One region of the Rahnella inusitata genome, then DNA from elsewhere that is predicted to be linked to it. Evidence: predicted binding sites of a transcription regulator. Region 1 holds the regulator's gene; each other region holds the start of a gene.
The links. The regulator Fur, encoded in region 1, represses iron uptake genes when iron is present. The targets are predictions, from matches to a motif close to ATAATAATGAGAACNACTATCAA.
Positions count from the first base shown of each region.

Region 2: I2123_RS12910 (TonB-dependent siderophore receptor) is a predicted target of Fur. The motif match lies at 3,327-3,349, and genes of this name have one in related genera.
Region 3: exbB (tol-pal system-associated acyl-CoA thioesterase) is a predicted target of Fur. The motif match lies at 3,481-3,503, and genes of this name have one in related genera.
Region 4: I2123_RS23875 (TonB-dependent receptor domain-containing protein) is a predicted target of Fur. The motif match lies at 2,715-2,737, and genes of this name have one in related genera.

Region 1 is NZ_CP065024.1:3,743,774-3,749,555, forward strand. Features, by position in the region: gene I2123_RS17570 (methyl-accepting chemotaxis protein) at 1-1,139, opposite strand, end outside; gene fldA (flavodoxin FldA) at 1,559-2,086, shown strand; gene fur (ferric iron uptake transcriptional regulator) at 2,401-2,856, shown strand; gene chiQ (ChiQ/YbfN family lipoprotein) at 3,162-3,503, opposite strand; gene chiP (chitoporin ChiP) at 3,517-4,980, opposite strand; gene glnS (glutamine--tRNA ligase) at 5,400-5,782, opposite strand, start outside.
Region 2 is NZ_CP065024.1:2,749,339-2,755,120, forward strand. Features, by position in the region: gene I2123_RS12895 (alkene reductase) at 1-956, shown strand, start outside; gene I2123_RS12900 (SDR family oxidoreductase) at 988-1,929, shown strand; gene I2123_RS12905 (NADP-dependent oxidoreductase) at 2,048-3,028, shown strand; gene I2123_RS12910 (TonB-dependent siderophore receptor) at 3,386-5,518, shown strand; gene I2123_RS12915 (ABC transporter substrate-binding protein) at 5,624-5,782, opposite strand, start outside.
Region 3 is NZ_CP065024.1:1,108,430-1,114,211, forward strand. Features, by position in the region: gene metC (cystathionine beta-lyase) at 1-41, opposite strand, end outside; gene I2123_RS05215 (TRAP transporter large permease) at 222-1,514, opposite strand; gene I2123_RS05220 (TRAP transporter small permease) at 1,528-2,040, opposite strand; gene I2123_RS05225 (TRAP transporter substrate-binding protein) at 2,101-3,078, opposite strand; gene I2123_RS05230 (hypothetical protein) at 3,104-3,256, shown strand; gene exbB (tol-pal system-associated acyl-CoA thioesterase) at 3,596-4,501, shown strand; gene exbD (TonB system transport protein ExbD) at 4,511-4,945, shown strand; gene garD (galactarate dehydratase) at 5,022-5,782, opposite strand, start outside.
Region 4 is NZ_CP065025.1:459,781-465,562, reverse strand. Features, by position in the region: gene map (type I methionyl aminopeptidase) at 1-512, shown strand, start outside; gene I2123_RS23890 (PadR family transcriptional regulator) at 580-1,059, opposite strand; gene I2123_RS23885 (siderophore-interacting protein) at 1,065-1,853, opposite strand; gene I2123_RS23880 (TetR/AcrR family transcriptional regulator) at 1,922-2,533, opposite strand; gene I2123_RS23875 (TonB-dependent receptor domain-containing protein) at 2,898-5,315, shown strand; gene I2123_RS23870 (hypothetical protein) at 5,461-5,782, opposite strand, start outside.

The DNA of each region.
Region 1 (5,782 bases):
TTCAGCGCCAGAATGTTAGTCTGGAAAGCGATGCTGTTGATGACGGACGTTATCTCAGCAATCTTTTTCGAACTGCCGGAAATATCTTTCATGGTGCTGACAACGTCGGCCACAATGTTACCGCCTTTGCGGGCGGTGCCGGACGCTTCAATCACCAGCTGGCTGGCGTGATGGGCGTTGTCGGCGTTGTGTTTCACCGTTGCGGTCAGTTCTTCCATGCTGGCCGCCGTTTCTTCCAGCGCCGAGGCCTGCTCTTCCGTACGCGAAGAGAGATCGTTATTACCGGCAGAAATCTCAGAAGCCCCCTGATAGATGTTGTTGGTACAGTTGCGGATGGTTTGCACCGTGTTTACCAGACTGGCCTGCATGATGTTGAGTAACGGGATCAGCTTACCGGCACAGTTTTTACCAAACTCTTCCATGTGATTTGTCAGGTCACCGCTGGCAATCAGTGCAAACTGATCGCGGATCTTATCCAGCGGTTTCACCAGCGCCATCACCAGATAACGATCGGTCAGCAGTAAAATTATCAGGCCGATAATAAATGCGGTGATCTGAATCACTTTGCTGACGTAGGTCAGGTGGTTAGATTCCGTTTGTGCCGTGCTGAAATCCACCGCAATCTGGTTGCTGACTTTTTGCATTGCCGCGCCAAAATCACGGCTCAGTGGCGGAACGGTGGCGTTCGCTAACTGATTGTACACATCGATATTTTTGCTGCTGGCAGCCTCAAACAACGGGGTGACACCCTGGGCAACGAGACTCTCCCAGCTGGCAAGCAACTCCTGAACTGCAGATTCTTCCAGGCCCGGATGTGCCGCGGCTTTAAATCCCGCCAGAGCCTGAGTCAGGCCATCGAGAGACTGTTTTGCGGTATCAAAAATTTCCGGCCCTTTGGTCGGATCGGCCTGAAGCTGTGAGACGGCTCGGCTCAAGCGGGTGACGGTGCGAAAATACTGATCATTTCCTTTGCTGATCAGCGCCATATTGTTGACGAGTTCGGAACTGTTCCTGGTGTTTTGGGTCAATGTGTTAAGCGAGTTGACGGTGTAAAGCGATACACCGGCCCACATGACGCAAAAAACGCCAAGAATGATTAATAAAGCGGTCCTGATGGTAATGTTTTTCAAAAACTGCACGATATGCCTCTCTCGAAACATGACTGTTTCTGGTCTGAGGATTGAGGGGGATGCGGAGAATCAAGACACGTAACCAGCGGACGGGTGCCTCTGGACATGTTTGAACACCTCTCCGGGCATCGATTTCTTTATTATGTTGAGATTGCTCTCGCATCATCTATCGGCTGGACGTGCTTAAACTTAAGGAGTGTGTCGGATTATTTCTTCACTTTGCTTTTAACCTCAATAACTTTGAGGTTAAAGACAGACTTTCAAAAGACACGAAGGCGATAACACTTAAAAAGTTTGGCCGATAAACTTATTCGTCAGTTAAGAAGGCGAGCGGAAGCATATTCTCCGCCCCGCAAGTTTGCTATTATCAGCGTTATTATTGCCTGCAATGCAGGGCTTATCATTGAGAACAAGAGGTTAGACATCTTATGGCCGTAGTAGGAATCTTCTTTGGATCCGATACAGGTAACACCGAAAACATCGCAAAAATGATCCAGAAACAACTGGGTAAAGATGTTGCTGAGGTGCATGACATTGCGAAGAGCAGCAAAGAGGATCTGGAAAAATTCGATATCTTGCTGATCGGTATTCCAACCTGGTATTACGGTGAAGCCCAGTGTGACTGGGATGACTTCTTCCCAAGCCTGGAAGAGATCGACTTCGAAGGTAAGCTGGTTGCGCTGTTTGGCTGTGGCGATCAGGAAGACTATGCAGAATATTTCTGTGACGCACTGGGCACCGTGCGCGACATCATTGAGCCACGCGGCGCGGTGATTGTGGGTCACTGGCCAACAGAAGGCTATCATTTCGAAGCCTCTAAAGGTCTGGCCGATGATAAACACTTCATCGGACTGGCGATTGACGAAGACCGTCAACCTGAATTAACCAATGAGCGCGTTGATGCGTGGGTTAAGCAAATTACAGAAGAATTAAGCCTTTCAGAAATTATTGGCTAAAAACCCTGTTGGCCCTGAGGATTTATTCTACAATTGAAGGGCCAAACTATTACTGAAATTAACAATTTAGCCACAACAAAATTGTTACTTTCAGTAGTATCAAGGTACACTGAGTTCATCTGTTTTTTCTATCGATCAAGTCGTTGCATTCTCTGATGTGACCGGCATTTAGTGATCTTTATTAACAGGCAATCGTTTAGGGGATCGGCACACTTCCGTTAAACGAAGGATCCTAAACGAACATTTTTGTGCCGCTGATGCCACAGGCTCCATGCCTCAACTTGATTAGCACATAGTAACAGGACTGAATCCGCATGACTGACAACAACACCGCACTGAAGAAAGCCGGCTTAAAAGTCACGCTTCCGCGCCTTAAAATCCTGGAAGTGCTGCAAGCGCCGGAAGGTCATCACGTGAGTGCGGAAGATCTGTACAAACAACTGATTGATATGGGTGAAGAGATTGGTCTGGCGACGGTTTACCGTGTTCTGAACCAGTTTGATGACGCCGGTATCGTAACGCGTCATAACTTCGAAGGCGGCAAATCCGTATTCGAACTGACCCAGCAACATCACCATGACCACCTGATCTGCTTAGATTGTGGCCGCGTGATTGAATTCCGCGACGAATATATCGAAGGTCGTCAGCGTGAAATCGCTAAGAAACATGGCATCAAACTGACCAACCACAGCCTGTACTTGTACGGCCACTGTGAAGCAGGCGATTGCCGCGAAGATGATTCTTTGCACAATGATAAACCCGCGCAGTAATCTGCCCGGTTCGGTGAAGTTGCCGTCAACGTAAAGCCTTAACTAACCGCTGAAAAGCGGTTTTTTTTTGGCCTGAGCGCTGAACATCAGATATAAAAAACCCCGGAGAACCGGGGTTTCGTTTTTTTTTAGCCTCATGCGGTTTCGCTTAAAGCTTATCGGTGACCGGCTCTGCGCGGCGAAAGCCTGCCCCCTCGGCAGAGGCTGAGCTTATCCAGACATCACCGGTAATTTGCGGTTTTGGCGTATCATCATAATGATGCCAGTGCGTTGAGTCTGAATTTTTTCCATCTCCAACCTCATCCTTAATTCGTTGGTTTAGGAGAATTATTCGCTCTGATTTCCTGCCAGATTTTGCCGCAGTCGTCGGCGTAAGCCTGGCCGTCCCCGGTTTTACGCGCGGTAAGGCAGCGCTGGTAATCCACCACCCGCACTGTTTCCTGTTCGGCAAATTGCTTGTGCGCTTTTTCCTGTTTCAGGACGTCAAGAACCGTCTGGCACGAGGCTATTTTGTCTGGCGATCCTTCCGCCTTGTTGATACAGACGCTGTAGGCCTCACGCAATTTGGTGTCTTCTTTTTGCGCCGTTGTCGGAGCACAGCCTGCAAGGAAAACGCAAGTAACAACGATCATCAGTAATTTATTCATCGACATGGCGACCTCAGAAAATAGTGAATGGAGCGATAACGATGAATTTGACGTCTTTTTCATCCTGGAAGATGTTGCCGTAACCACCGCCCCAGCTCGGGATATCCGAATGGTTGTCGTACTGGGTGTAATGCAGTTTGAACAGCGTGCCTTTGGCGCGGCCTTCCTGAATGGTGTACAGCGCGTCCAGACTCCAGGCGCTCTCTTTCAGGCGCTGGCTCTGGTCATAAGCCGCATTGGTGCTAGGCTTGGCGTCCCATGCATAAACGTAAGAACCGCCCACCGCGAAGCCCGGCAGATCCCATTTCGCCAGATCGTATAACACCCCGGCATAGACCGCTTTTTCACCGTTGGCGTTGAAGTCAGAACGGTTATCCCACCACACGTCAAGACGACCGTTAGATGAGGAATAAGTCGGTGTCATACGCTGCAGGAAATACCCCTGATTCCCTTCTGCCTTGACCATCGTCCCTTCAAGACGCCAGTTGAACTGGCCTGTGGTGTAGCCGAATGTCAGCGCCTGCAACCAGGCGAGACCGTCATACAAACTGTTCGGATCGTTCTTGTCGCTGATGCGGTCTTCCGCACCGTAGAACTGGTAGCTGGTGGTCAGCGGATTGCCCAGCAGATCGGCCTTATAGGACGCTTTGGCAAAGTACTGATCGACGTAGCTTTCCGCTTCGCCATAGGCCGCTTCGAGGACGAAATCATTTTTAAAATCATATTTCGCGCCGAGGGAATGAATGTAGGAGACACCGGTTTTCTTGTCATTCTGGCGGAAATCATCCATTTCCAGATGCCACGGCGATTTGTATTCGTCCGCCCACATGTAAGAGAAACTCAGCTCGCCCGGTTCGCCGAAATCATGTTTATAACCGGCTTCCGCGCCGCGATAGGTGCCCGGCATGAAGCTCCAGTGCGGAGCGATCAGCGTCTGCCCGGTAGGCTGGATGTAACCCGCATGTCCCCAGAAACCGCCATATTTAAATTTACCCGCGGCTTTGTACAGGCTGACCCCGCCCTTATCGCCGGAGTAATCTTCGTCGTAGGCGTGGTTTTTGGAAGAGAACGCGATTTCGTTCGGGTGGCCGCTGTCGCTGGCTTCAGCCAGCTCAATCGCAGTAAAAGCTGCGACGTCGATACCGAACATATCCCACGCATAACCGGAGGAGAAATCCAGATTCAGGTTGGCGGTGGAGTGAGAAAGGTTAGTGGCATATTTATCGTAATCAGGGTTGTTGACCGTAACTTTCGAGCCATCAGGTCGGGTTTCTTCTTTAGTCTTATTCAGATCTTTGCGATCACGCTCGCGCTGCCAGTAATAAACTCCGCCAGTCAGCGTGGAATCATCAATAAAGCCTTCCGCTCTGACTTCCTGAGAAAAAGTCATTCCGCCACCCAGTAAGGTGCCAGCCAGAGTGTACATCACAGGTTTCAGATAAGCCGATCCCCTGCCCCGGTTAAGGTGCTTGTGCATAGAAATTCCTCATTTTGACTAAAAAAGATGGTGCAAAACCCAAACGGGTATTAAAAGCGGCCGCCAGAGGCGTAACCGTAAAAAGCAGGTTAAGAGTATTTTTCGCGACGCGAATTATCAATGAGTAATTAATCATTGTTCTCTGAAGTATGACAAAGTGCACATAAAGATGAAAAAGTGTAACAGAAACGACTCAGGAGGGATTAAACAGCCAGAAAATAGTAAATAACAATAATTTCAGAGAGTTAAAATAAATAATCACATACTTTACACGTTTCAGCATTCATAAAGTGGTTAAATCAGGGAGCTAAAAAGTGACCATCAAAAACACATTAATTCGCGATGAAAATCAAACGCACCATTTTCCAGACATAAAAAAACGCAGCCGAAGCTGCGTTGAGTCAGACGTGATATTTCAGTCAGGCGACGGGTTTGCTTTCCCAGGTGTCGCGAAGGCCGACGGTGCGGTTGAACACCAGATGCTCAGCACTTGAATAGCGGCTGTCGGCACAGAAGTAACCTTCACGTTCGAACTGCACACTGACTTCTGCCTGAGCAGCGACCAGAGACGGCTCAACGAAGCCCTGAGCAATCACCAGAGATTCCGGGTTGATGGTGGTCAGGAAATCTTCAGCCTGGCCAGGGTTCGCAACGCTGAACAGACGGTCATACAGGCGAAATTCTGCCGGTTTACCTTCAGAAGCAGAAACCCAGTGAATCACGCCTTTCACCTTACGGCCATCAGCGGGATCTTTGCTCAGCGTATCGATATCGTAAGAACAGAAGATGGTGGTGATATTCC
Region 2 (5,782 bases), 990 kb from region 1:
GGGAGCTATCCACCGAATATTATGAACAGCGCGCCAGCCTCGGCCTGATCGTGACTGAAGGCACCCAGCCCTCCGATGACGGCCAGGGCTACCTGATGACACCGGGCATCTATGCACCCGAACATGTCGCCGGCTGGCGGAAGATCACATCTGCCGTCCACGACAAGGGCGGAAAAATCTTCATCCAGCTCATGCATGCCGGGCGCATGAACCACCCCGACAACACTCCGCACCATCGCCAGGGCGTGGCACCCTCCGCAATCGCGCCGGGTGCGGGTATGTTTACCATGGCAGGGATGCAGGACATCCCCACACCGCGCGCGTTGACAACCGAAGAGGTGCGCCAGACCGTCGCCGATTTCCGCAATGCGGCGCGCTCTGCGATTGAAGCCGGTGCTGATGGTATCGAGATTCATGGCGCTAACGCTTATCTCGTCCAACAGTTCTTCGCGCCAAGCGCCAACACGCGCACGGACGAGTATGGCGGCTCTATCGAGAACCGTGCCCGCTTTGCCATCGAAGTGGCCTCAGCGATTGCCGAGGAAATCGGCGCGGACCGCACTGCGATCCGCCTGTCTCCCGGTACGACGATATGGGGAATTGATGAAGGTTCGGAAGGGTCGGAGCTCTATCGTTACCTCGTTGCCGAACTCGACAAGCTCGGTCTTGCCTATCTGCACATCATGCACCAGGGCAACGAAGCGCTGCTCACTGATATCCGCCAGCTCTGGCATCAATCATTGATCGTCAATCGCCCTGGTCGTCCGCGTGAGCAGATTGGCATCGATGTGGCGTCGGGACTGGCCGATCTGGAAGCCTATGGTCAGCTAGTCCTGGCCAATCCTGACTTCGTCGCGCGACTTAAAACGAACGCCGGGATGAACGCTGCGGACCACAAAACATACTACGGCGGCACAGCAGAGGGCTATACCGACTACCCTGCCCTCAACCTCTGAACCCTACCCGCTCATGAAAGGATATTAGATAATGGCTCAATCACCGCAACTTGCGACCGTCGCGGATACCCTCACGCCGGCGAGAAAGAAAGTCCTGGTCGTCGGCGCAACAGGTTTCCTCGGCGCAAAGATTCTGCACAACCTCGCGCTTGAGAAAAGCGCGGCCGTCGTTGCCATGTCGCGAAAGGGCGCCCCCTCAGGTGGGGACGCCGACATCGAATGGGTTCGCGGCGATATGATGGATCCGGCGTCGCTGGATCGTGCATTGGAGGGCGTTGACGTCGTCGTCAGCTCGGCAAACAGTTACATGAAGGGCAGCCTCGATACCGACTTTCAGGGCAACAAAAACCTCATCGAGGCCGCCGCGCGGGCGAAAGTGAGCAGATTTGTTTTTCTCAGCATCGTGAGTTGCGAAGCCGCGTCCGCTGTGCCTCATTTCCACGCCAAGAAAGTGGCTGAAGATCTGATCAAAAAGTCCGGCGTGCCATACGTCTTTGTCCGGGCACCCTCGTTTCTCGACCAGAGCACAGACTTTATCGCAAAGGCCGTGAAAGATGGGAAATTCCAGGGGATGGGCGACAAGACCACAAGGTGGTCCTACGTGCTGACGGATGACCTTGCCTCCTATCTTACGAAGGCGGCGATCTATCCTGGCGCCGAAATCGTCAACCAGACGATCGATGTTGGCTGGAGCGACGGTCCTAAGAACCAGCAGGAGCTGGCCGATATCATCTCTGATGTCATCAATAAACGTCTGAAGATCCAGATCATTCCCTGGTGGATGATTCGGGTGGCCGCACGGCCGGTCAAGCTGTTTTCCGAACTCGGGTATGATCTGATCCAGATGTTCCTGTTCTTCAGAACGGGGCTCTATGTCTCGGACATCTCCAGGCACGAGGACTTCTTCGGACCCGCTCCGACAGCGCGCGATGCGATCACACGATGGGCACGAAATCAGCAGCTTATTCCCTAAGACGTAGGGATGGGGTGGCAATGCAATGATGACGCGACGTTGCGCCATCATTTGAGAAAAACGGCACGCGATAGCGGGACCGCCCTCAGCGGCGGCGTCTCGCCAGGAGGAGACAGGTATGAACCATTCACCAACCCCTGACAGGGGCAATACTAACGAACAGCAGGCCAAGGGCCGTGCCTTAAGGCTGCACGCTTACGGCGGACCTGAAGCTCTCAAGGTTGATCACGTTTCCTCACCCGAGCCGGGCCCGGGCGAGGTATTGGTATCGATCAAGGCCGCCGCGGTAAACGGCATCGACTGGAAAATCCGTGAAGGCCACCTGCGCGAGCGCTTCAAGCTGACCCTGCCTGCGACGCTTGGCATTGAAATGGCTGGCGTCGTGATTCGAACTGGCCACGACGTCACGAACGTGAAGCCAGGGGATCGTGTTATGGCGGCCCTCGGTGGCGTCGGAGCCTACACCGACTTTCTGGTCATTGATGCCGAGAAGCTCGTCCTGACGCCGGCAGGGCTGTCCGACGTCCAGGCTGCCGCCATTCCTGTAGCTGCAATGACGGCCTGGCATGTCATTCAGGCAGCGGATTTCGATCTGTCTGGAAAGCGAGTGTTGATTCAGGGCGCGGCTGGCGGTGTGGGTGGCTTTGCGGTTCAGTTCGCGAAGATGGCCGGTGCAACTGTCCATGCTACGGCATCGACCACGAGCCTTCACCATGTGCGAACTCTGGGTGCCGATGATGTTACAGATTATCGCCAGCAAACCCTGGAACATCTTACGGGTCAGTTCGACCTGGTGGTCGATCTGGTCGGCGGCGTGGTACTGGATCAGTGCTGGGACCTGCTGGCACCAGGCGGACTTTTGGTAAGCATTGCTGCTCCGGACGTAATCGCTCGCGCACCGCTAGGCCGCCGTGGCGTCTTTTTGTCTAACAAGCCGGACACTGCACGCCTGGCCTCAATTGCTCAGCAGGTCGCCGCAGGCACATTGCGTTCAACAATTGCAGAGGTGATTAGTCTCGGCGATTTGCCCCTAGCGATTGAGCGCAACCGTACCGGCCATCCACCGGGTAAGATCGTTGCGGACCTTACCCTCAAATGAGGCGAAAAGGAGGAAGAGGTGGAAAACCGCGCGGCCTTACTGCGCGGGTTGAACCCGACCGGAGGGCACCGCGCAGCGGTGGGATTTTGCGGCAATAACGGAAGTGCCTGAAACGTGGCCGGGATGCATGGCACACGTTTGAAAAAACGCGGGAGTCCAGAGGGCGCGCGTTTACGCGTCCTTTGGGCCAGTGTGGGTGGCAACCCACGGTTTTGAAGTAGTGGCCAGTGAAGCCACCCATAATTGTAATTATTGTCATCACCCTTTTTTGTTCCCTTTCGTAAACCTGCCAATTAGAATGCAAACCGTTATCATTTGTATTTACTTGGTTGTATTTTATTTCAGGGAATCACTCACATGTCTTTCAACCATGCCCCGCGCGGGGCTCTTGTCGGTGGATTTAAAAAATCCGTCGTTGCTGTCGCTATTCTCCACTGCTCGCCTCTCCTTGCGGCGACGCAGCCGTCTGAAGACTCCATTACCGTGAACGCGCAAGCCTATGCGCTGGATACCACCGATTACAGCGCAACGCAGAGTTCGACTGCCAGCAAAAGCGATACCCCGCTCAATGAAACGCCGCAGTCGGTCAGCGTGGTCACGCAGTCGATGATTCAGGATTACGACGTGACATCTCTGGATGACGCGATGAAGTTTGTCAGCGGCGTGACACAGGGAAATACGCTGGGCGGAACGGAAGATGGTTTCGTTAAGCGCGGGTTTGGGGCGAACAGTGACGGGTCGATTCTGATTGATGGCGTGCGCAGCAATCAGGGGCTTGGATTTGATTCGACTATCGATCATATCGAAGTGCTGAAAGGATCGGCTTCACTGCTGTATGGGATCCAAAACCCCGGCGGCGTGATCAACATGATCACCAAAAAACCGCAGTATGAGTGGAATACCCGCGTCAGTGGTCGTACCGGCGGATTTGGTGGCGGAGCAGGAACTCTCGACGTAACCGGTCCGCTTGGCAATGGTTTCGCATTTCGCATGATAGCCGAGCGCCAGTATGAAGATTACTGGCGCAACTTTGGCAGCGACTCACACACCCTGCTCGCGCCCTCGCTGAGCTGGTTCGGTGAAAAAGCCAGTTTTAACATCAGTTATCAGGAATACAAATACGATATTCCTTACGATCGCGGGACAGTATTTTCCAACGGCAAACCACTGGATATTCCTTATAACCGCCGTCTCGACGAACTGGCTAACCACGCCTGGGGAAAAACCAAACGCCTTAATACTACGTGGGAATATCAGCTGAATGAAGACTGGAAAACGCGGCTGACCTACGCCTGGCAGCAACGCCGTTATGACAGCAATGAAGTCCGTGCCACCGCAGTGAATACCGAAACGGGCGCCGTGACCCGCCGTGCGGATGCAAATCGCGGATTCAACCATCAGACCAGCTATACGTCATGGGACTGGATCGGCAATCAGGAAATCTTCGGAATGATGAATGACTTGCTGATTGGCGTCGATTACGAGAAAAACGAAACCTACAAGCAGTACTCGTATCGTGGCAAAACCTTCAGCACGTTTAACATGTACGATCCGGTCTATGGCGTTGAACCCATTACTAACAGCAGCACTTATTCCGACAGCAACAGCAATTTGCGCAATACGCTGTATAACAAATCGGTCTACCTGAAAGACAGTATTCATCTGACCGACAAATGGATCGGCGTAGTCGGCGGGCGTTATCAGCATTACAACCAGAAGCAGACGTCCGGTTTCGTGAATCCCACCCAAAGTCTGGATGATACCGACGACAAATTTCTTCCGCAGGTGGGCGTGGTGTACAAACTCACGGATGACCTCTCGTTCTACGCCAACTACAGTAAATCCTTTACGCCTTCCACCGATGTGGATGACAACGGCAACGTGGCCTCCCCGGAAAGCGGCACCACCTATGAAGTCGGCACAAAATGGCAGATTTCACCGCGTCTGGATGCCACGCTGGCGGTGTATCGCATTGATGAAGAAGACATGTCGGTATTCATTAACGGCGTAACCCGCAATATTCCTAAAGCACGCTCGACGGGTGCGGAGCTGGAGCTTAACGGGGAAATAGCCAAAGACTGGGATCTGACCGCCAACTACAGTTACGACAAAACAGAAATCACCGAAGATGACGTGAATTCTGCCAATGTCGGTAACCGTCTGGTGAATGCGCCAACCAATATGGGCAGCCTTTATCTCAGCCATACCATGCGCTGGTCAGTGGTGCCGGGCGATTTCCGCGTAGGCGGCGGTGCGCGTTACGTCGGTACGCGTGCGGGTGACCCGGAAAACAGCTTCACTTTGCCGGATTACACCGTGGCCGATGCGTTTGTCGCCTGGGATAACCAACTGCTGGGCAAACATACCCAGATTAAGCTCAACGTAAATAATCTGTTCGACAAAGAGTATTACTCCTCAAGCGCAGGAAATTTACGCGTGATCGAAGGCGAACCGCGCAATGTGGTGCTCTCAGCAGCCGTAGATTTCTGACAGACGAAGAAACAGAAGTTTAAGACGTGGATCAGAGCCGGCACAGAAATGTGCCGGTTTTCGTTATTCGTTATTCGTTATTCGTTTTACACTATTCTTCACCCGTTACTTTGCAGGTAACTTACTCCAGTAAGTCCCGCTGAACGGCACCGGCAGGAACTGTTGATAAAGATCTTTCATGGTTTGTTGCGGATCGACATCCTTGAACAGCTGCGGATACATCGCTTTCGCAAACACTTCTACGTCCACCAGATGATACGGGCT
Region 3 (5,782 bases), 2.1 Mb from region 1:
CCGGCACTGACCAGCGCGGTTTCAATTTTCTTAGACGACATAATCCGTATTTCACCCTGATTGATTTTGGAGATCGGCGCGCTGTCGCGTCCGCTGACATGTCTTTAAGTTAACATGAGGAATTTCAGGGATCTGTCTTTTGCCGGGTGAATGAAAAAATTTCAGTCAAAAAAAGCCCGTTCGCAGAACGGGCAGAGGAGAAACCAGACACAAAGGAAAAATTAACCCGTATAGACCCCAAACAGTTTGGGCAGGAACAGTGAGATTGACGGGATGTAGGTCACCAGCATCAGCACCACAAACAGCACGCAGTAGAACGGCAACATGGCTTTGACGACTTTCTCGATGCTCTGTTTACTCACCGCACTGGCGACGAACAGCACCGAACCGACCGGCGGTGTGATAAGCCCGATCCCCAGATTGACCAGCATGATCATCCCGAAATGCACCGGATCGATGCCGAGCGATAACACCACCGGCAGCAGCACTGGCGTCAGGATCAGGATGATCGGCGCCATGTCCATCAGCGTACCGATCAGCAGCAGCATGATGTTGATCCACATGAGGATCACGTACTTGTTGTCAGAGATCGAGGTAAAGAACTCGGTGATCCGCATCGGCAGCTGCATGTAGGTCATCACTGCGCCAAAGCTGGCGGCGAAGCCAATCAGGATCATCACGATACTGACCGTTTTGACCGTGCGATACATCAGTTTTGGTAGCTCACTCCACTTGTAATCGCGGTAGATAAACATGGTAACGAAGAACGACCACAGGCAGGCAATGGCGGCGGATTCCGTCGCGGTGAAAATTCCGCTAAGGATCCCACCCATGATGATGACCACTGTCATCAGGCCCCACAGCGTGTCGATGAAAATCTTCAGCGCCTGGCGGAACGGCACGCGCTCACCTTTCGGATAACCGCGCTGATGGGCAAACACCACGCACATCACCATCAGCGTCAGGCTGAGCAGCAAACCGGGCAGAATACCGGCGATGAACAGCGCGGCGATCGATACCGTACCGCCGGTCGCCAGCGAGTAAATCACTGAGTTATGGCTCGGTGGCGTGAGGATCGCCTGCACCGAACCGCTGGCGGTGACCGCAGCGGCGAAATCGCGCGGATACCCTTTTTTCTCCATTTCCGGGATCATCACCGAACCGATCGACGCGGTATCCGCCACCGACGAGCCAGAGATCGCACCGAAAAACGTCGAGGCGACAATGTTTACCAGCGACAGTCCGCCGCGGATAAATCCGACAAAGATGTAGGCAAAACTCACCAGCCTGCGGGCTATGCCACCTTCGGCCATGATTGCCCCCGCCAGAATAAAGAACGGGATCGCCAGCAATGAAAACTTGTTTACGCCGTTGGTCAACTGAATCATCAGCGCCTCAAACGGCAGGTCGATCCACCAGGCACCGGCCAGCGCGCTGAGCCCGACGGCGTACGCCACCGGCACGCCGATCGCCAGCATCACCCCCAGCGTTAAAAGTAAAATAAGTGCGTCCATAAACGTCTCCGGGTCAGGCGTCGGAATTGCCCAGCATCACCACCGGGCGCTGATGCTGCGGTCCGGCGATGATCTGCTCAATGATGAATAAAATCGTCAGGGCGGATCCTATCGGCAGCGGCAAATAGGTTTCACCGGCGGTCAGCAGTGGAAACTCCGCTACCGGTTGTGTCCAGAGTTCGCTGCACAGATGCAGGCTGTACCAGAAAATGAAAATGCTGATGGCCAGCATCATCAGATCTGACAGCAGCGCCGAGAACTTTTTTAGCGCAGGGGGCAGGCGGTCGGTGACCATCGCCACCACGATATGAGAACCGGCGCGGTAGCTGACGGCAGCGCCGATAAAGGTGAATGTCACCATGCACATAATGGCGACCGGTTCAGGCCACGACAGCGCGCTGTTCATGACGTAACGGGCGAAGATCCCGATGGGGATCACTGCCACCATTAGCAATAACGCAATCCCGGCGAGCCACATTGCGGCGCGGTAAAGGATGTCCATCAGGGTGTGATATCCGGAAATCATAAGGCTTCCCCCGGTGAGTGTCGGAAAAGGGCAGCGGTCGCTGCCCTGCAGAGACAAGGTTTACTGAACGTCGGCGATTTGCTGCATCAGTGCTTTATGGTCTTTGCCGAACTCATCGCGCACGGACTGTGTGGCTTGCACATAAGTCGCCGGATCGATTTCGTAGAATTTCACGCCACCGGCTTTCATCGTAGCGAGGGCTTTCTCGTTATAGGCTTTCCACAGCTCACGCTGCTCGTCCTGCGCTTCTTTCGACAGTTTGAGGATCAGTTGCTGGTCTTCGGGTTTCAGTTTGTCCCACTTCACTTTCGAGTACAGGAACAGCTCAGGGATAATGAAGTGACGGCTGTAGGTGTAGTTCTTCACCACCGGCAGATAGTTGTGCGCGACGAAGGTCGGCGGATTGTTTTCGGTACCGTCGATCACGCCAGTTTGCATTCCGCTGAACACTTCACTGACGCCCATCGCCACCGGATTCGCGCCCATGGCTTTCAGCGTGGCCAGCGCAATTGGGCTGCCCTGAACACGGATTTTCATTCCTTTCAGGTCTTCGGGTTTAACCACGGCTTCTTTGGTGATCAGGTTTCGCGTGCCGCCGTCCATCCAGCCGAGGAACACCAGGCGTGAATTCGGGTTGTTAGTGATCTTATCGCCGATCTCCTTACCAATCTGACCGTCGAGTACTTTGTGCATGTGGTCTTCATCACGGAATATGTAGGGCAGGGTGAAGACGTTGATTTCCGGCAAAATAGAGGCGACAGGCGTCATCGACACGCGAATGATGTCCAGCGCACCGAGCTGTGCCTGTTCAATTTCCTGCTTTTCATCGCCCAGCACACCGCCGGGGAAGGTTTTGATTTCAAGACGCCCGTCAGTTTGCTTGTGCAGCTTTTCGCCCATGTGCTGGACGGCAACGACGTTCGGGTAGCCTTGCGGATGCACATCGGCGGCTTTCAACGTCTGCGCTGACGCGGCGGAGGTAAATAACAGGGTGGCGGAACTCAGGCAAAGGCTGAGAAGTGCTTTTTGCAATTTCATCAGTTTGTCTCCAGGGGTATTCGGTATGAAAAAAGTTACAGCGAAAATGAACCGGCCGGCGCACCGCGCGCTGTCAGATCTGCATGAGAGTATTGAAAATAATGATGTAAATGAAACGGATACAGGACATGCCAGTGTGTGGTCTTTGCCCGTGCTAAGCACCTTACCCTATTTATAACTGTTGGGTATTTGAGCGTTATCACAAACTCGCAACAAATGTAAAATACTGTTACTTAATATTTAAAACGTTGTTTTGTCTTTGGTAATTGCTGGCAGATGATTGATTTAGCATAGGATTATTTGCAAAAGTGTGACGCAGATTAAACTGTCGATCTATTAACCAAAGGGTCAAAACCTTGTCATCCGTCAAGGACACTGGCGGCGTCAGGCGCGACAATGTAAATAATAATGAGAACGACTATCAATTAGGTCTTTTTATTTGATATAATTCGGCGTTATTTAACCCATATACACTGATTCTGGCTGGAGGCGACGCGTGAAAACGGCTCGCAATAAGATGAAAAAAACGACCTCTGTATTGATGTCGTTAATGTTGGTCGCTGGTTTAAGCGGCAACGCAATGGCTGCGCCTGCGACGCCGGCGGCGAATGCCGTCACTTCTGAAACCACGCAACCAGCACCTACTGCGACTGACGCTACGCCAGCGCCTGTCATGCAATCTTCGCAGACTGAAGCTCCCGTCATTCCAACCGATTTGTCCGTATTAGGCATGTACCACCATGCTGACGTGGTGGTGAAAACCGTCATGATTGGCCTGCTGCTGGCGTCAGTGGTTACCTGGGCATTGCTGTTCAGCAAAGGCTCTGAAGTGTTTACCGCCAAACGCCGTATGCGCCGCGAATTTGACGCACTGTCTTCCGTGCGTACGCTGGACGAAGCCGCTGAGCAGGCTGAAAGCTTCGCCGCCAGCAGCACCAGCGCGCAGATGATCCGCGATGCGCAGAATGAGCTCGAGCTGTCTGCCGGTTCTACCGACAACAACGGCATTAAAGAACGTACCAGCTTCCGCCTTGAGCGCCGTGTCGGCGCTGCTGGCCGTCACATGGGCCGCGGCAATGGTATTCTGGCCACTATCGGCGCGATATCGCCGTTCGTCGGCCTGTTCGGTACTGTCTGGGGCATCATGAACAGCTTCATCGGTATCGCGCAAACCCAGACCACTAACCTGGCCGTGGTTGCGCCGGGTATCGCAGAAGCACTGCTGGCAACAGCTGTGGGTCTGGTGGCCGCAATTCCTGCCGTGGTTATCTATAACATTTTCGCCCGTACCATCACGTCTTACCGCCATCAGGTAGGCGACGTGGCGGCGCAGATTATCCTGTTACAGGGCCGTGATTTGGATTTGGCTGCCAGCGAAGGCGATGCGCCGCGCGGTCAGACAGGTCAGTTACGCGTAGGATAAGAACAGATTATGGCTATTCGGTTAAACGACGATATCGACGAAAGCGGTGAAATGCATGACATCAACGTCACGCCTTTTATCGACGTCATGCTGGTACTGCTGATCATCTTCATGGTTGCCGCGCCGCTGGCCACCGTAGATGTCCGGGTAGATTTACCGGCTTCGACGGCCAAAGCGCAGCCCCGTCCGGAAAAACCCATCTTCCTGACGGTGAAATCAGACAAGCAAATGTTCCTTGGCGACATCGCGGTCAACAGCGACAACCTGACGGCCATGCTGGATCAGCGTACTCAGGGCAACAAACAGAGTACGATTTTCTTCCGTGCAGATAAGACGGTGGATTATGAAACGCTGATGAACGTCATGGATAACCTGCGTAAAGCCGGTTACCTGAAAGTCGGGCTGGTCGGCGCTGAACAAACCGGCGCAGCCGCCGCGAAGTAAGCGTCCATTTGTTCAGAAGTCCCTAAAGAAAAGGCCAGCGTTTGCTGGCCTTTTTTGCGTTGTGAGAGACTGATAATCAGGTCACCGGTGCCGGGTTAAACACTGCCAGCGCATTGTGAATGCCCCAGGTGTCTGACCAGGTTTTCTTGCGGCCACTGGCGATATCGAGGATGAAGTGGAACAGCTCCCAGCCGACGTCTTCGATAGTTGCATCGCCCGTTGCAATGGTACCGGCGTTGATGTCCATCAGGTCATGCCAGCGGTTAGCCAGTGTGGTGCGGGTCGCCATTTTGATTACCGGTACGGCCAGCAGGCCATAAGGCGTACCGCGTCCGGTGGTAAAGACCTGAACGGTGATACCTGAAGCCAGTTGCTGCGTGCCGCAGACAAAATCACTGGCGGGCGTTGCGGCGAAGATCAGCCCCTTTTTGGTCGGACGCTGTCCCGGTGACAACACTTCAGAAATCGCGCTGGTGCCGGATTTCGCAATCGATCCAAGCGCTTTTTCGACCACGTTCGCCAGTCCGCCTTTCTTGTTGCCCGGAGACGGGTTGGCGCTGCGGTCGGTTTGCCCGAGCGACAGATAATTATCATACCAGGCCATCTCTTCCAGCAGGCGTTTGCCGACGCTGACATCCGCAGCACGCGGGGTGAGCAGATGGATTGCGTCGCGTACTTCGGTCACTTCGGAGAACATCACCGTGCCACCGCAGCGCACCAGCAGATCCGAGGCGAAGCCGACCGCCGGGTTGGCGGTCACGCCGGAGAAAGCATCGCTGCCGCCACACTGCATACCGACCACCAGATCTGACGCTGGACAGGTTTCACGCTGACGGC
Region 4 (5,782 bases), on a different contig from region 1:
AAGCGCTGAAAAAAGGCGATATCGTCAATATTGACGTCGCACTGATCAAAGACGGCTGGTACGGCGACACCAGCCGGATGTATTACGCCGGTGAACCGAGCATTATGGCTCGCCGCCTGGTGGATACCACGCTCGAAGCGATGATGGCCGGGATTGAAGTCGTGCGTCCGGGCGCGACCTTGGGTGATGTGGGTTTTGCCATTGCCGCCGTCGCACACCGCGAAGGATTTTCCATCGTTGAAGAGTATTGCGGTCATGGCATCGGTATGGGCTATCACGAAGATCCGCAGGTACTGCATTACGGTGAGAAAAGTCGCGGTCTGGTCTTGCAGGAAGGCATGCTGTTCACCATCGAACCGATGCTTAATGCCGGTAAGAAACAGAATAAAGTGCTCGGCGATGGCTGGACGGTCGTGACTAAAGATCACTCGTTGTCTGCACAGTGGGAGCATATGGTGGCGGTGACTAAAGACGGATATGAAATCCTGACGCCCTGGCCTGAAGATAATTAATGCCCTGTAAAAGCAAAAAGCCTCCAGATTAACCGGAGGCTTTTTCTTTTTATCACCTGTTATGGCATCAGCTGCGCTCAATTTCTTTCGTCGCGCGATCCAATGCATCGGTAATTTTATACAGCGTATCCTGCTCGATCGGACCTTTGGCCAGCCGCAGGTTTAATGCCATGCGGATATTATTAATCGCACGCTGCATTTCAGGAATACTGCGGTTATTGGATAATATCGCCAGCGAATGCAGTTTCTCTGTCACTGAATCCAGCAATTCGCCCTGCTGCGCCAGCGATTCTGCGCCTTCGGCCGTGATCGCGTATTGTTTCTTTCCGCCCTCTTCCTGGCTTGACGTGATTAACGCCTGCTCTTCCAGAAACGTCAGATTCGGATAAATAATACTGGCACTCGGCGTGTATTCACCTTTGGCTAATTCTTCTATTGCTTTGATCAGTTCATAACCGTGTGCCGGACGCTGCTGTAAAAAATGCAGCATCAGTAACCGGATATCTCCGGTTTCAAACATCCTTTCGCGGCGGTGTTGTTTGTTCATCAGCATTATTTATCGTGCCAGTACGCCACGCAGCGGACATATGCCGGATCCAGCCCCTGCTCAACGGTGAAATAATCATTCAGCCCTTTCACCAGCTTGCCTTCGCCAGTCGCCCAGACATAGTAATTGCTGTCCGGCAGCGTCAGGCTTTTTACCTTTTGCACCAGCGCTTCGCCGCCGATAACCCATTCGATAGTAAAATCTGCTTCATCTTGCAGATAGTTTTGGCAACCGGCGTCTTTGGTTTTCACCAGCACGGTGATTTTCGCGTCACTTGCCGCCTGTTTCAGTTCGCCAAGGCGACGTTTCAGTGCCGGAAGACCGGTTTCATCGCAAAGATACAGTTGCCACTGATAGTCAGTCGGAATGATGAGTGAACCGCGCGGACCGCCGATGATAAGGGGGTCGCCAGGCTTCGCGCCAGCAGCCCATTCACTGGCAACGCCACCGTCGTGCAGATAAAAATCGAGCGTCAACTCGTTGGCTTGCGCATCAAAGTGCAGCGGCGTGTATTCCCGGTTCAGCGGACGCGGGCCTTCGCCCCAGACAATGCCCTCTTCGGTCGCGACCGGCGCGGTGATCACATCGCCCGGTGTGGCAGGGAAAAACAGTTTGATGTGATCGTCAAAGCCGCGCGAACTGAAGCCTTTGAGGTCTTCACCGCTGAGGACGATGCGTTTAAAACAACCCGCCACACTTTCGCTGCGTTTGACGGTGAGGGCGCGAAAAGCCAGTTCGTTTTTTACACGAACCGGCAGGTTTGCTGCAGAGGAATCTTGACGAGGTTGTTCCATATTGTTTTCTCTTTCAGGGAATCAGTTGCCTTGAAAGATATATCTTAGGAGTATTTTCCGCAAGTCTCTTAACGCACGCCACCGCGTAAAAACATATCGACGGCATTAAGAACCAGCTGGCGGATCTCGGCGATCTCCAGCGGCGCAGGGTTTTGCTGATAAAGCCGCATATTGGTTTCCGCAGTGACCAGCGCCAGAAATTGCTGCGCACGCAGAAGTGCGTCGGCCTGCGCCAGTTGCCCTTTTTCCATCGCTATCGCCATAAATCCGGCCAGCGCCTGAATAGCCTCACCCGGTCCGGAGTCGTGAAACAGCATGCCGATATCGGAATGCCCGGCTTCGGCGATTACCATGCGGTAAACCGCCAGCGCCTCGCCGTCGTTGGTCAGCACCAGCAGCATTCTTTCGCCAAAGCGCGTCAGTACGTCTTCTAAATCAAGACTCGGGAACGGCGCGGCGAGACCGTTGACCGCTTCCGAAAGATGCCCGGTGGTGCAGGCTTTCACCACGGCAACCAGCAGCGCTTCTTTGGAAGGAAAATAACTGTACAGCGTGGCTTTGGAACCGCCGAGGCGTCTGGCCAGCTCATTCATGGACGCGCGCTCATAGCCCGTTTCTTTAAACAACGTGGCGGCGGCTTCGACAATCGCCTCCCGGCGGGCTTCGGTACGAACTTTCATCCTCACTCCTGTTCACTTTCAGGCCCGGCAGCAGATGCCTGCCGGGCGCTAAACTGTACGGTACAGTTCTTATGACCACTCTAACGGCGGGTTTACAGGTTGTAAAGACACCTGCCTTAACGCAAATCCGCCGACAAAGTGCAAAGATTTCGTTAAGGGAGGCATTTATTCTTAACATTTGTTGATAACAATTATCAGTATCATTATCATTCGCAGTAAGCCGGTGTGGGTATCGCAGACCAATAAACCCATATTTTATAAGGACAAAGGCATTCTCAGGAAGAGATCCTAACTTGCGTCTTAGCATTTGCAGGGCAGTTTTGTTGAGCAGAACTTAAAAAAATTAGTGCAGGACTAAAAACACATGTTCAAATCCTTTTCACAGCAGGGTTTGGTGAAAAACGTCGTTTTCATGGGGACGATTCTCACCACCACTTTTAACGTTAACGCAGCGGAAGCCGTTAAAGAAAGTACCGATCTGGCACAAAACCAAACAAAGCCTTCTGACGTGATCAAGAAGAAGCCGGTGCGCACCGCTCAGGATCTGGCGCAGAGCCACGAAGAAGTGATGACCGTGACTGAGACGCTGCCGGATAAAAAACCGGGGTCAAAAACCACAATTTCCGCCGCTGATATGCAGAAAAAAGGCGGCAATGATTTCGGTTCGATCATGCGTTATGAACCGCTGATCAGCGCAACGGGCTCCAGCGGCGGTTCCGGTAACGGTAAAAGCGGCTTCGACCGCGCGGGCTATACCGGCTACAACATCCGTGGTCTGGAAAGTAACCGCGTCAGCATTGACGTCGACGGCATTCCACAGCCAAGCGCCACAGGCCGCGCCTATGCAAGCCGCGCAGGTCTGGGCACATTCGGCATTGGCCGTGATTACATCGACCCGTACATGTACGGTCAGGTAGATATCGAATCCGGTGCCACTTCCGCCGAGCGAGCCAACACCTCCATCGGCGGTGCCGTCTCCTTCCTGCCGAAATCTGCAGACGATTATCTGCGTCCGGGCAAAGAAACCTACTTCGGTTACCAGTCGGATTACAGTTCCTCAGACCGTTCATGGCATAACGGCATCACCGCCGCCGCGGGCGATCAGGAGCTGCGTGGGTTAGTGGCGATCAGTCGCCGCGACGGTCAGGAAACCAGCAACAATAGCGGCACGCATGATGCGTATCCGGCCAACTGGCACTCCACCGCCATCATGACTTCAGGGATCTGGCAGCCAAATGATGAACACAAGTTCACCGGCACGCTCGATTACTACGAGAAAGTGAATCACACCCATTACGATGCGTGGGACAGCGCTGGCAGCAGCGTGCTCGGCACGGCGCAGCAGCAAAGTAATACTCGTCGCTGGGGCGCAAGCCTGAAAGACGAATGGACGCCATTCAACGATTTTGCCGATGCGGTCGTTTCCAAAGTCTATTACCAGTACACGCAGGCGCACGACAACACCTACATGCCGAACTCCTCCCGGCAGATGATGAACGTGTATTCTAACTATGACACCGACACTTACGGCGCGGAAACCAGCTGGCTGAAAACGTTGGGACGTCACGAACTGAGCGCCGGGATCAACGGTCGCGTGTCTGACACCGAGCGTCCGTTCCGCGAAACGCCTGCGCAGAGCATTTACACCACCACGATGCAGCCGGAAGCTAACAGCCGTACCTACGTGTTAGGCGGCTTCCTGCAGGACACCATGAAGTTTGACCTCGACGGCCATAACTTCTCGGTGATCCCGGCGGTGCGCGTCGCGTATCAGAACACCAAATCGAAAAACCTGTCCGATCTGTCCAACAGCGTCGTCTCTGAAGACTCCGTCTCAACCCTGTACGGTAAAGCCAATTCTGATACGCAGGTTCTGCCGTCTCTGGCCTTCACCTATGATCTGACGCCGAAGCTGATGACGTACCTGCAATACAAACGCGGCGCACAGTTCCCGGATGCCAGCCAGCTTTACGGCTCATGGAACCTCGGCTCTTCTTACGCAGGTGCGGCGCAGTACGCGCTGATTGGTAACACCGATCTGAAAACTGAAACCAGCAATAACGTCGAGTGGGGTTTGAAAGGGGAAGCGACGCAAGGCGTGAGCTTCAAAACGTCGGTGTTCTACAACACCTACAAAAACTTCATCGCCAATACCCGTTACACCCGCGCGAAGAACGGCAACATGTTCACCAATGTGCCTTCCAACATTTATACGATTTATCAGGCTGAAAACCGCGATAAAGCGTATATCTACGGCGGCGAGCTGAGCACCAAAATCGATTACGGTACATGGTTCAGCGACGTGAACGGTTTGAGTACCACCTTCGCACTGGGTTACGCGCAGGGTCAATCCAAGTCCAGCTATGCGGGCGACAAATACGTCGATCTCGACAGCGTTCCGCCAATGAAACTGGTCGCGGGAGTGGCGTGGGATGATCCTTCTGGCGTCTACGGCACCGCAGTCACTGCCACCTTCGTGAAAGGCAAAAAAGCTGAAGCGACCAGTCGTCAGAGCTATACCAACAGCGGTACGCCAATCGCAGATTCCAATGTGGATTATATGAATGTGCCGGGCTACGGTATGGTCGATGCCACCGCTTACTGGCAGGTCGCGAAGAACGTGAAAATCAACGGCGGCGTTTATAACATCACCGACCGTAAATACTGGGATTACCTGAGCAGCCGTACCCTGACCGATACCACCAATCAGGATGCTTACAACAAAGCGCTGGCCGTGATGCCAGGCCGTAACTTCCAGCTGGGCGTGAACGTCGATTTCTAACGGATTTTTAATGCAATAAAACGCTTAAGGGCGCCGGTGAGAACACGGCGCCCTTCTTGTTTTCAACTCCGAACGTTGCTTTCAAGAGCAACCAACACTGACGATTGTCTTTGATGACCAGAATAATCGTCATTTGAAGTGGCTGTTATATACAATCCCCATACGGCATAACATTTTCAGAAATCATTTCCGTGAGTACAACATTCGCCGTGCGACGACCTTGCATGCGGTCGTACATTTTGTACATTCTCTGCAACGCACAATCAACGGCATGAATTGCCGTAGGCGTAAAGCTATCTTCGTTCCAGCGGATAATCAATCCGCCCGCGTTAGGATCAAAAATAAATATTTCATCTCCGTTACCGTAGAATGCTATTCCCATATGATTCATCGGATAAATATTTCTATTTAAAAAAGCACAATTATCCTTACGTTTGTAGGTATCCCCCACCGATAAAGCCAGCAAG